3 regions of the Paraburkholderia sp. EG286A genome follow, and region 3 is predicted to be linked to each of the others. Evidence: predicted binding sites of a transcription regulator. Region 3 holds the regulator's gene; each other region holds the start of a gene.
What was found. Region 3 encodes FliA, which starts transcription of late flagellar genes. Its sites were predicted from a motif close to CTAAAGTTTNNNNNNNNNNNGCCGNTA; they were not measured.

Region 1: fliD (flagellar filament capping protein FliD) is a predicted target of FliA. The motif match lies at 1,299-1,325, and genes of this name have one in related genera.
Region 2: AB4Y35_RS16140 (DUF4088 family protein) is a predicted target of FliA. The motif match lies at 1,638-1,664, and genes of this name have one in related genera.

The regions. Positions count from the first base shown of each region.
Region 1 is NZ_JBFRCB010000019.1:62,218-65,488, forward strand. Features, by position in the region: gene AB4Y35_RS41425 (YigZ family protein) at 641-1,234, shown strand; gene fliD (flagellar filament capping protein FliD) at 1,392-2,834, shown strand; gene AB4Y35_RS41435 (DUF2964 family protein) at 3,156-3,271, shown strand, end outside.
Region 2 is NZ_JBFRCB010000003.1:740,918-744,188, forward strand. Features, by position in the region: gene AB4Y35_RS16125 (AraC family transcriptional regulator) at 1-429, shown strand, start outside; gene AB4Y35_RS16130 (AzlC family ABC transporter permease) at 577-1,296, shown strand; gene AB4Y35_RS16135 (AzlD domain-containing protein) at 1,293-1,616, shown strand; gene AB4Y35_RS16140 (DUF4088 family protein) at 1,751-2,512, shown strand; gene AB4Y35_RS16145 (ATP-dependent helicase) at 2,558-3,271, opposite strand, start outside.
Region 3 is NZ_JBFRCB010000002.1:96,798-100,068, forward strand. Features, by position in the region: gene AB4Y35_RS07150 (GNAT family N-acetyltransferase) at 47-532, opposite strand; gene AB4Y35_RS07155 (DUF1778 domain-containing protein) at 495-827, opposite strand; gene AB4Y35_RS07160 (RNA polymerase sigma factor FliA) at 1,110-1,841, opposite strand; partial or broken gene AB4Y35_RS07165 (MinD/ParA family protein) at 2,198-2,980, opposite strand; gene flhF (flagellar biosynthesis protein FlhF) at 2,973-3,271, opposite strand, start outside.

The DNA.
Region 1 (3,271 bases), on a different contig from region 3:
ATTCGACCGCAATGCCCGCCACACGGCGGATCCGGCCTAGTGCGCCGCTCGCCGGGCGCGGCCGGAAAGGCCGACGTCAGTAATTGCAGGTAATGTGGAAGTGTTGCCGGCCGCACGGCCGGCGGGTAACGTTGATGGGCGTTTCGTTCCCCGGAGCGCACGGTGTATTCTCATTGCCCGGCCAGCGATGGCCGGGATTTTTTTTGCGCACGGATGAGAACACTAGCGCCCTTCGGGTGCCATGCGCACCAGGTTTTTTTTCCGATTGCGGCCGCAATTTTGCGGACGTAAGGTGGGATTGCCTCTTGAGAACAGGCGAGCCTTGTGACCCCCGGTCGTGACACCGTCCGACCGGGGATTTTTTTGGCTTCCGAGCTTTGGAGAATCGCGTCTGCCGGAACGGTACAGCGGCGCCGCGAGAGAAAGAACTATGACGGATCACCGAATGAGGAGTTCGGCTTCGCTCCAGCCAGAGCTAGATCCGTCATGCCGTGCATTATCCGGGCGGAAGGCCGGGGCGTCACTAGCGTCTCGCGCAAAGAACCATTACATAAACTGGCAAGATTTGGGGACGGACGTGGAAAGCCGGCCTGTGCGCATCGGTTAACATGGGGGTTTCGTCTGCAGTGCCCGTCCGCTTGTGCCAACTTTCACCCTCGCCCATCCCGTCAGCGCGGAACTCGAGATCCGCAAGAGCCGCTTCATCGCGCACGCCCTTCCCGTTGCCGACCGCGAAGCGGCCATGGCTGAAATCCGCCGTCTGCGCGACGAACATCCCACCGCCACGCACGTTTGCTGGGCGCTGCTCGCGGGCGGCCAGTCCGGCATGTCCGACGACGGCGAACCCTCCGGCACCGCCGGGCGCCCGATCCTCGAAGTGCTGCGCCATCACGACCTGGAAGGCGTGCTTGCCGCCGTGGTGCGCTACTACGGCGGCGTGAAACTCGGCGCGGGCGGCCTCGTGCGCGCCTATACCGACGCCATTGCCAGCGCCCTGCAGGGAGCCGAGCGCGTCGAGCGCATCGCGCAGGCGCGCCTCACCGTCGAACTCGGCTACCCCGACGAAACCCGCGTGCGCCACTGGATCGACCAGCAGCAGTTCACGCTCGTGGAGAGCCAGTACGCCATGACGGTCCGCCTCACGATCCAGTTGCCCGCTACCGCCGTGGACGCCGCGCGCCACACGCTGACCGATCTCACGCAAGGCCGTTCGGGCTTCCCCGAGCACGTTTGAAGCGGGCGGCTGGTTGCCGCCGCAGTACCGATCGCGTACTTTTCAAATTCTTTTCATTCCTTTCATCAAGTTTCATGAACGCTTGCCGTAATGAAAGCATGGCCGCGCATTCGCGCGCTCCGTCGACTCGACGCACCAGAACGAACGGACTTCTTTCATGGCAAGCACGATCACGAACACCACGACCGCCAGCGCGAACAGCGCGCTGAGCGACGCCGCCCAGTCGATCATCAGCGGCGCGACCAACTCCACGCTCGACGTCAACCAGCTCGTCAAGGCGCTCGTCAACGCAAAGATCGCGGGGCCGAGCGCCATCCTCAGCGCGAAGCAGACCGCCAGCAACACGACGCTCTCGGCGCTCGGCACGCTGAAGTCGGCGCTCGCTGCGCTCCAGACGGCACTCGAGCCGTTCAAGGATGGCGCCGCGCTGCAACGCTTCACCGTCACGACGAGCGAGAAGGACAAGGGCTTGAGCGCGGTGGCCGGCAAGAACGCGGTGGCGAGCAGCTTCACGGTCGAAGTCGATCGCCTCGCGACAGCGCATAAGCTCGCCTCGGACAGCTTCGACACGGGCGAGACGCTCGGGGAAGGCAGCCTCGACATCTCGATGGGCGGCAAGTCCATGCATCTGACGATCGCTGCGGGCAGCAACAAGCTCACCGACGTCGTCGCGGCGATCAACCGGGCGAAGGACAACCCAGGCGTCACGGCGTCGATCGTCAACGGCGCCGACGGCCAGCACCTCGTGCTGACCGCGAACAAGACCGGCGCGGCCAACGCGATCGACGTGCAGGCGGGCGCGGGCGTCGACACGCGCCTCGCTTCCTCGCAGATGCGCGAAGTCGAGGCAGCCAGTGACGCCGAGCTTCGCATCGACGGCACGCGCGTCACGAGCGCGAGCAACACGCTCGAGGGCGTGGTGAGCGACATCACGATCAAGCTCGCAAACGCCTCGGTGGGCACGAAGCAAACGCTCACCATCGCCCCCGACACCGAAGCGACGGGCACCTCCATCCGCGACTTCGTGAAGGCGTACAACAGCTACGTGGATGCCCTGAACGGCCTGACCTCCTATACGGCCGCAACCGGTTCGACGAGCGCACAAGCGGGCGCGCTGCTCGGCGACTCGATCGCGCGCACACTCGCGGCGAGTCTGCCGGCGCTCGTTTCGGCGGGCGTGAAGGGCAGCGACGGCGTGACCCATGCACTGGGCGAGATCGGCATCAAGCTCGACAAGAGCGGCAAGCTCGAGATCGACGACGAGACGTTCAAGAAGGCGCTGCAACCGGGCAACAGTGCGATTGCGGCGCTGTTCGGCAGCGGCGGCATGACCACGAAGCTCAACAGCGCCATTACGCCCTACGTGCAGTCGAGCGGCATCATCGAGCGGCGCAGCACGGCCATCAACAAGGAACTCGACGACATCAAAAAGCAGTCGTCGATGCTCGATGTGCGCGCAACCCAGCTCACTGCGCAATTCAACCGCCAGTTCACCGCGCTCAATAACCTCATGTCGATCATGAACAACAACCAGCAATATCTGACACAGCTCTTTGGCGGCGCAAACAGCGCGGGCGCCCTCGCGACGAATCACAAATAAAGGCGTGAATGCGCGGTGATCGACGCTAGCAAACGTCGACGGCAGACGAAAAAAAAGGCCGCCGAGTGAATCGGCGGCCAACAGGGGACGTGAAGAACAACCGCGAATCGAACTATCGAATCGACCCGACCGCTCCATCATGGCGAGCCAAAATTAAGACAAACTTAAACGCGCGCAAAAAACGCTCGGGAATTCCGGCGCACCAGGGCGCAGGCAATTGAAAGAACGCGTAATAATGGGCTGGCTATACTTGATCTGGTCCGGGCCGCGCATTCATTCGCGCCCGCATGACCGTCTTCTACCCAACCCGGAAGAGCCGCCATGTTTGATCGACTGCATCGGTTTATGGAAGGCGCAGGTCCCGAGCGGCGCCATCGCGTCTGGAGCAAGGTGCGCATTTTCGTGGCCGCAATGGGCACGCTCGGCTCTGCCGCCGG
Region 2 (3,271 bases), on a different contig from region 3:
CCCGCTTCGGCGCAGTGTGCCGACCTCCTCGCCGTGGAAAGCTCGCTGCTCGACGCCCTCTCGACGCTGCTCACGCGCTACGGCCGCACGCGCGAGGCGGCGCTCAGGCACGGTCCGAACGATCCGCGCGTGGAAACGATGAAGGCGCTGCTCGCCGCCGATCTCGCCACGCCGCTGCGCGTGGCCGATCTCGCCCAGGCGGTCGGCCTCTCGCCATTTCACGCCACCCGGCTCTTCACACAGGCCACCGGACTGCCGCCGCACGCCTGGCGCACCCAGCTGCGCCTGCAACGCGCCCTCGCCCCGCTGCGCGAAGGCGCCACGGTCGCCGACGTCGCCGCGGCAAGCGGTTTCACCGACCAGAGCCATTTCACGCGGCACTTTCGGCGCATGTTCGGCGTGCCGCCGGGGCGCTGGCAGTCGTCCTGAACGCGCCAGCCCGCGTTCCGCCGCAAGAACGTACAAGCCACGCGTAAGGCCGCCCGCTATGCTGTCCCCATGTATCAGGAGGACAGCTTGACCACGCATCCCAACCGCCTTGCCGAATTCGTCGCCGGCGCGCGCGACACGATCCCCATGATGATCGGCGCCGCGCCGTTCGGCGTGATTTTCGGCACGCTCGTCACCTCGGGCCCGCTTTCGCTCTGGCACGGCCAGTTCATGTCGCTCGCCGTGTTCGCCGGCTCGGCGCAGTTCATCGCGCTTGGGCTGATCGCCTCGCACGCGAGCTTCGCCGTGATTCTCGCCACCACGTTCATCGTGAACCTGCGGCACGTGCTCTACAGCGCGACGCTCGCGCCCTATGTCTCGCACCTGCCGCTGCGCTGGCGCCTCGTACTCGGCGGCCTGCTCACCGACGAGGTCTTCGCTGTCGCGTGGGCGCATTTCCGCCGCCATCCGCCCGGCGACGACGTCTCGCCGTGGCATTTCCTCGGTTCGGGGCTCTCGATGTACCTGAACTGGCAACTCTGGACCGCCGCCGGCCTGCTGTTCGGCGCGGCATTCCCGGGTCTGCAGTCGCTCGGCCTCGACTTCGCGATGGTCGCGACCTTCATCGCCATCGTCGTGCCGCAGCTGGTGGCCGTGCGCTACCTCGCCGCCGCCGCGACCGCGGGCGCGCTCGCCTTTTTCTGGCAGGGCTGGCCGTACAAGCTCGGGCTGCTCGGCGCCGTGCTCGCGGGTGTGGTCGTGGGTGTCGTGCTTTCGCGCCCGGGTTCCCCGCGCGGCGCCCGCGCCGGCAGCGAGTCCTCCCGCAAGTCACCCAACGTCCAACGCACCGCAGGAGCCGGGCAATGAACTACGTCGTCCTGATTCTCGGCATGGCCCTCATCACCCTGGTCATTCGCACCGCGGTGTTCGTGCTCGGCGACCGGCTGGTGTTCCCGCCGCTCGTGCGTACCGCGCTCGGCTTCGTGCCTGTCACCGTGCTCACGGCGATCATCGTGCCGATGGCGGTGTCGCCCCACGGACAAGGCGCCGAGCTGACCTGGCGCAACCCGCAGCTCGTCGGCGCGCTCGCGGCGATCGTCGTCAGCGCGCTCACGAAGCGCCCGCTCCTCACCATCGCGGTCGGGCTCGGCGTGTTCTTCCTCTGGCAAGGCGTCGTCCTGCGCTAGAGGCGAGCGTCGCCCCTTACGCTCAAGTTTCACCCCGGAGCGCCGTTAAACCCGTCAGGGCCTGCTCTGGCAGGCCACTGCTCGAACGGCGAGAGCACGCGAGAAGCGACAAGGATTACACCGGGGCAACCACAATGGGGCATATCACCCTTAACCTGAAGGACGAAACGCTTGCGTCGCTGCGCAAGGATTTCGACGCGTTCCTGCGCGTCTCGCTCAAACTCGACCCGCAGTTCGCCACGCCGGAATTCGAGGATTACCTGCGCGCGAAGCTGCTCGACAACATGACGCCGCTCACGGAGCACGCTGTGCAGCGGCTCCTGCAGGGCGGCCAGTACGCGTGGGCCAAGCGCACGCTCGACAAGGAATTCCCCGAGGTCGTCTCGATCCTGATGCGTCAGGCGGGCGAATTCGGTTTCGGCTTCGCGTCGCGGCCCGAGTGGACGCCCGACGAACTCTCGAAGCAGTGCCGCGACTGGGCGGCGGCCATCGTAAGCGAAGCCCAGGGCGACGACACGCTGGTCGATCCGCTGGCGGCGCAGATCAAATCGGGCGTGCAGGACATCCAGGCGCTCGAAGAGTCGATGCAGACGCCCGCGTGGCGCCTCACCGAGTCGCTGCGCCAGCGCGTGTACGAGGCGAAGATCGGCTGTGAACAGGCGAGCGGCAGCGCGGCACGCGAGCGTCTGGGCGAACTGCGCGGACTGCTGAGGCTCGGCGTCACGCATGGCGTGTTCCAGAAGCAGGAAGCGCAACAGATCATGGAGTATCTGCGCCTGCTCAAGCCCGAGATTTTCGTGGAGGAGCCCGACGACGTCTTCACGCGCCTCGCCGAGTGGATGCGCAACTTCTTCATGCCGCCGCAGCGCAGCACGGCGCGCGAGCAACGGCGCTGAGCGCTGGCGCGCCGCCTGAAAACGGCGCGCGCCCCGCTCTCCCCCTCAATCCCACATCTTCCTGAGCTTCGCGGCGATCTCGACCTTCGCCTGCGCGGCGGCGGCGAGTCCCGCCGCGCTCGGCGCGCCCGCCACCGGCGCGGGCGGCCAGGCGCGCGATTCGAACAGCGGCAGCATGGGCGTGGCGATGAAGCGCGTGCGCGAGGCCCACACGTGCCGGTCGCCCGACGCCACCTGGTTGTGCACGTAAAAGCGCTGCGGCACGACGATGTGCAGATCCTCCTTCGCGCGCGTCATCGCCACGTAGAGCAGCCGGCGCTCCTCCTCCAGCTCCTCGTCGCTGCCCGCGCCGAGATCGGACGGAATGCAGCCGTCCACGCCGTTGAGCACGAACACGTTGCGCCACTCCTGCCCCTTCGCCGAATGGATCGTCGAGAGGATCAGATAGTCTTCGTCGAGCAGCGGATCGGCGGATTCGGCGCTCGTGGCGTCGGGCGGATCGAGCGTGAGTTCGGTGAGAAAACGCTCGCGCGAGGCGTAGGTGCTCGCGATGCTCTCCATCTGCAGCAAGTCGGCGAGACGCACCTGGGCGTCTTCGTGATTGCGCTCGAGATGCGGCTCGTACCAGCGCCGCACGCGCTCGAATTCGGCCGGCCACGGCGTCGAGCGCATCGAGAGGCCGTCGATGAGCGACGCAAACGCGGGCCAGTCCTCGGCCGCGCGCGGCGGCGGCGCGAATGCCGCGAGCGCCTCGGCGGC
Region 3 (3,271 bases):
TTTGGGGCGATGACTAGCCTGAATGGCGGATATATGGGGGAGGCCTTCACGCCTGCCTGATCGTCGCGACGGGCAGGAAGAGTCTGCGCGGCGCATCGGTGAACGACTCGAATCCGTATTTCCGATAGAACCCCGCTGCGTTTGCGTCGAGCGCATCGACGAGAACACATTGCACACCTACCGCTTCCGCCGTTGTCAGCACGACATCCAGTGCGTGCATCAGGAGATATTCGCCAAGGCCGTGGCCCCGGTGCCGTGTGTCCACCGCCAATCGGGCGAGCAGGACCGCGGACACGCTCCTCGGCAGTCTCGCTCCCGGCATGCCTTCCGTTTCAACTGCTGTCGCCGCTAGCGCGTAGTAGCCGGTTATCGTGCACGGTGCAGACGATGCCGCGGCAACGTAAGTACGGGACAGATTCTTTTTTTGGTGCTGGCTCGCTACGTGGCGAATCCATTCGTTCATCGAATCGACGCCGCAATCGAAGCTGTTGCGGTCATCGCTCTCCCTGAGCTGACGAATCTGCGTTTTCACCCTTGTTCTTCCTGAAGCGAGCCATCGCACGCTGCAGCGCCTCATTGGGCTTCGGCGGCTCATCCAGCAGCGCGAAGAAGCGCTTCGATTCGTCCATCGTCAGGCGGATGGAACGAATGACCTCTTCCTGCTCGATAACCTGCTCAGCAGCCCTGAGCGCGGCTTGCACAATAAACTGGTTGAGGGTACTGCCCGAAAGATCTGCAGCCAGCTGCAGGATTTCCTGCTTCTCCGCGCTCAACCGGGCAGTGATACGCCCGCGGCTGGAGTTTTCCATACCGTTGTTGATAGCCATTGTTCATCCTTTTTTCGGGCCCGGCACACGCCTACATCGTTCGGCGGACGGCAGTCCGAGGTTCTAAAGCGAGACGTGGGGCGCGGCTTTCCGGCGACAACTCGAATCCGGTTCGGCCGTGTCGACCTCCATCTACGGAATGGAGTCACTATATCACGCATGGTGTCAAATTGGCACCACGCAGTTCGATCCGCGCATCAACAAAAAAGCCGGAGCGCTCTCGCACTCCGGCTCTTTCACCCACCCGGTCCGCGCTGGCAGCCGCGCGGAGCGTCTACCGCCTCAATTCTCCTGGCCGGCCCACGACATCTCGCGCAGCCGCGTGCGCAGGCGCGCCACCGCCTGGCTGTGCAGCTGGCACACGCGCGACTCGCTCACCTCCATCACCGCGCCGATTTCGCGCAGGTTCATGCCGCGCTCGTAATAGAGCGACATGAGCAGCTTCTCGCGTTCGGGCAGCCGGTCGATCGCCTCGACGAGCGCGCCGCGCAGGCTGTCGTCGAGCAGCGCCGAGAGCGGGTCCGAATGATCGACGCAGTAGCGGTCGAGGAACGGTTCGTCCTCGGCGGAACGGTCGAAGTCTTCGTAGTAGATGAGCTGGCTGCCGTGCAGTTCCTGCAGCATGCTCTGATACTCGTCGAGCGGCATGCTCAGATGCTCGGCGATCTCCGTTTCGCTGGCCGAGCGCCCGAGCCGCTGCTCCACCTTGTGCACCGCGCTTTCCACTTCACGCGAGGTGCGGCGCAGGCTGCGCGGCAGCCAGTCGTTGCTGCGCAGCTCGTCGAGCATCGCGCCGCGAATGCGCTGGCTCGCATAGGTCTCGAACTGCGCGCCCTGATCTTCCTTGTAGCGGTTGGCCGCGTCGAGCAGGCCGATCATGCCGGCCTGGATCAGGTCGTCGAGGTCCACGCTCGCCGGCATCTTGGCGACGAGCTGCAAGCCGAGCCGCCTCACGAGCGGCGCGTACTTCGCGAGCACGTCGGCCTGCGAAATCTTTCCTTGAGCGTTATACATCGTGCTCTCCACTTCTCATCTCCCTGATTGGCGTCGTCGTGCGCACGTCAGACGTGCTGCGGCGACGTCCGCTGCGCGGGCGTATCGGTCCGCCAGCCCACATGGGACGACGCGGACGCGGATGTTGCGTTGGGTGCGGGATGCACACCCGTCACGGCCGCAACGAACGAATCTGCGTTCGCGGCGAGCGTGCTGTGTGCGGCGTTTGTTGCATGGGTAGCGTGTGGCTGGACGCCGGCTTGCGGCGCGCCGTCCAGATCGTCGGCGGGTGCGTCGCCCGCCGCTTCATGTTCTTCGTGCGCCGCGCCGAACAACGCGTTGGCGCGCGCCGTGGCCGGCGAGCACGCCGAGACCGCGGGTCGCATCGGCCAGTGCGGCAGTTCGGCGGCCACGTGGCGGAAATCGCGCGCGGCGGCCGTCGACGGAAACGCATCGACGATGCAGCGCGCGAGCCTGAGCGCCTGCGCCATGTGCTGATCGGCGGCGACGCTGCCGGCGCTGTCGAGCGACACGCTCAGGTAGCGGCTCGCCACCCCCGCGAGGTTCTCGATCGCGGCCTGCGCGTCGCTGGCGTTCGCCACATGATTCGCGAGCACGCGAAACTGCGCGATCGCATGCGCGAAGTGCAGCCGTTTCATGCACGCGTAGGCGTCCGTGATCGACTGCGCACCGATGCGCATCACGATCAGCACGTCGTGCGCGTGCATGGCGAGCGGCGAAAGCGCGCCGTCGGCGTCGAGCTGCGCGTCGATCAGGACGATGTCCGCGGGACCCGAAATGACCTTCTGCAGCTGGGCGGCCGTGTACTGCGCACGGTTGTCGCGCGAGGCGGCCAGCACGCCGAAGCCGAGCGCATGACGGCCCACGGCTTCGTCGAGCGTACGCTCGCCGCGCATGACGGCGGCGAAGTTGCCTGCGCCCCGCACACCGCCCACCAGCGCACAGACCGAGCGGGGTCCCAGACACTCGTCGATCACGAGCACGTCCTTGCCCTGCGCGGTGAGCGCCGCCGCGAGATTGACCACCGTGGTCGTGCGCCCGGGCGAACCTGCACCGCCCGTCACCGCGACCACGCGCGAGCCTTCGCGCGCGAGCAGCCGCCGCAGCCCTTCTGCCTGATCGATTACGAACTTATCCAAACCTGACCTCGGGAGCCTGCGAATTCGAACGCGTCGAGAGTGCCGACAGCAGCGCCGGGATATCGTCTTCGTGCGGCACGAACGGCGAACTCTCTCGCGGAATGCAGAAGGCACTGCGGATCAGGAAGCGCCGCGTCGCCACATAAAGGTTCTCGGGGACCTTCTGGCCCGTCGAGACGTAATGCACCGGCAGCTTGTAGCGCAGCACGGTGTCGAGTGCGCTGCCGAGGTTGGTCGCCTCGTCGAGCTTGGTGAGGATACAGCCCGTGAGCGGTGCGTCTTCGCTCTGGT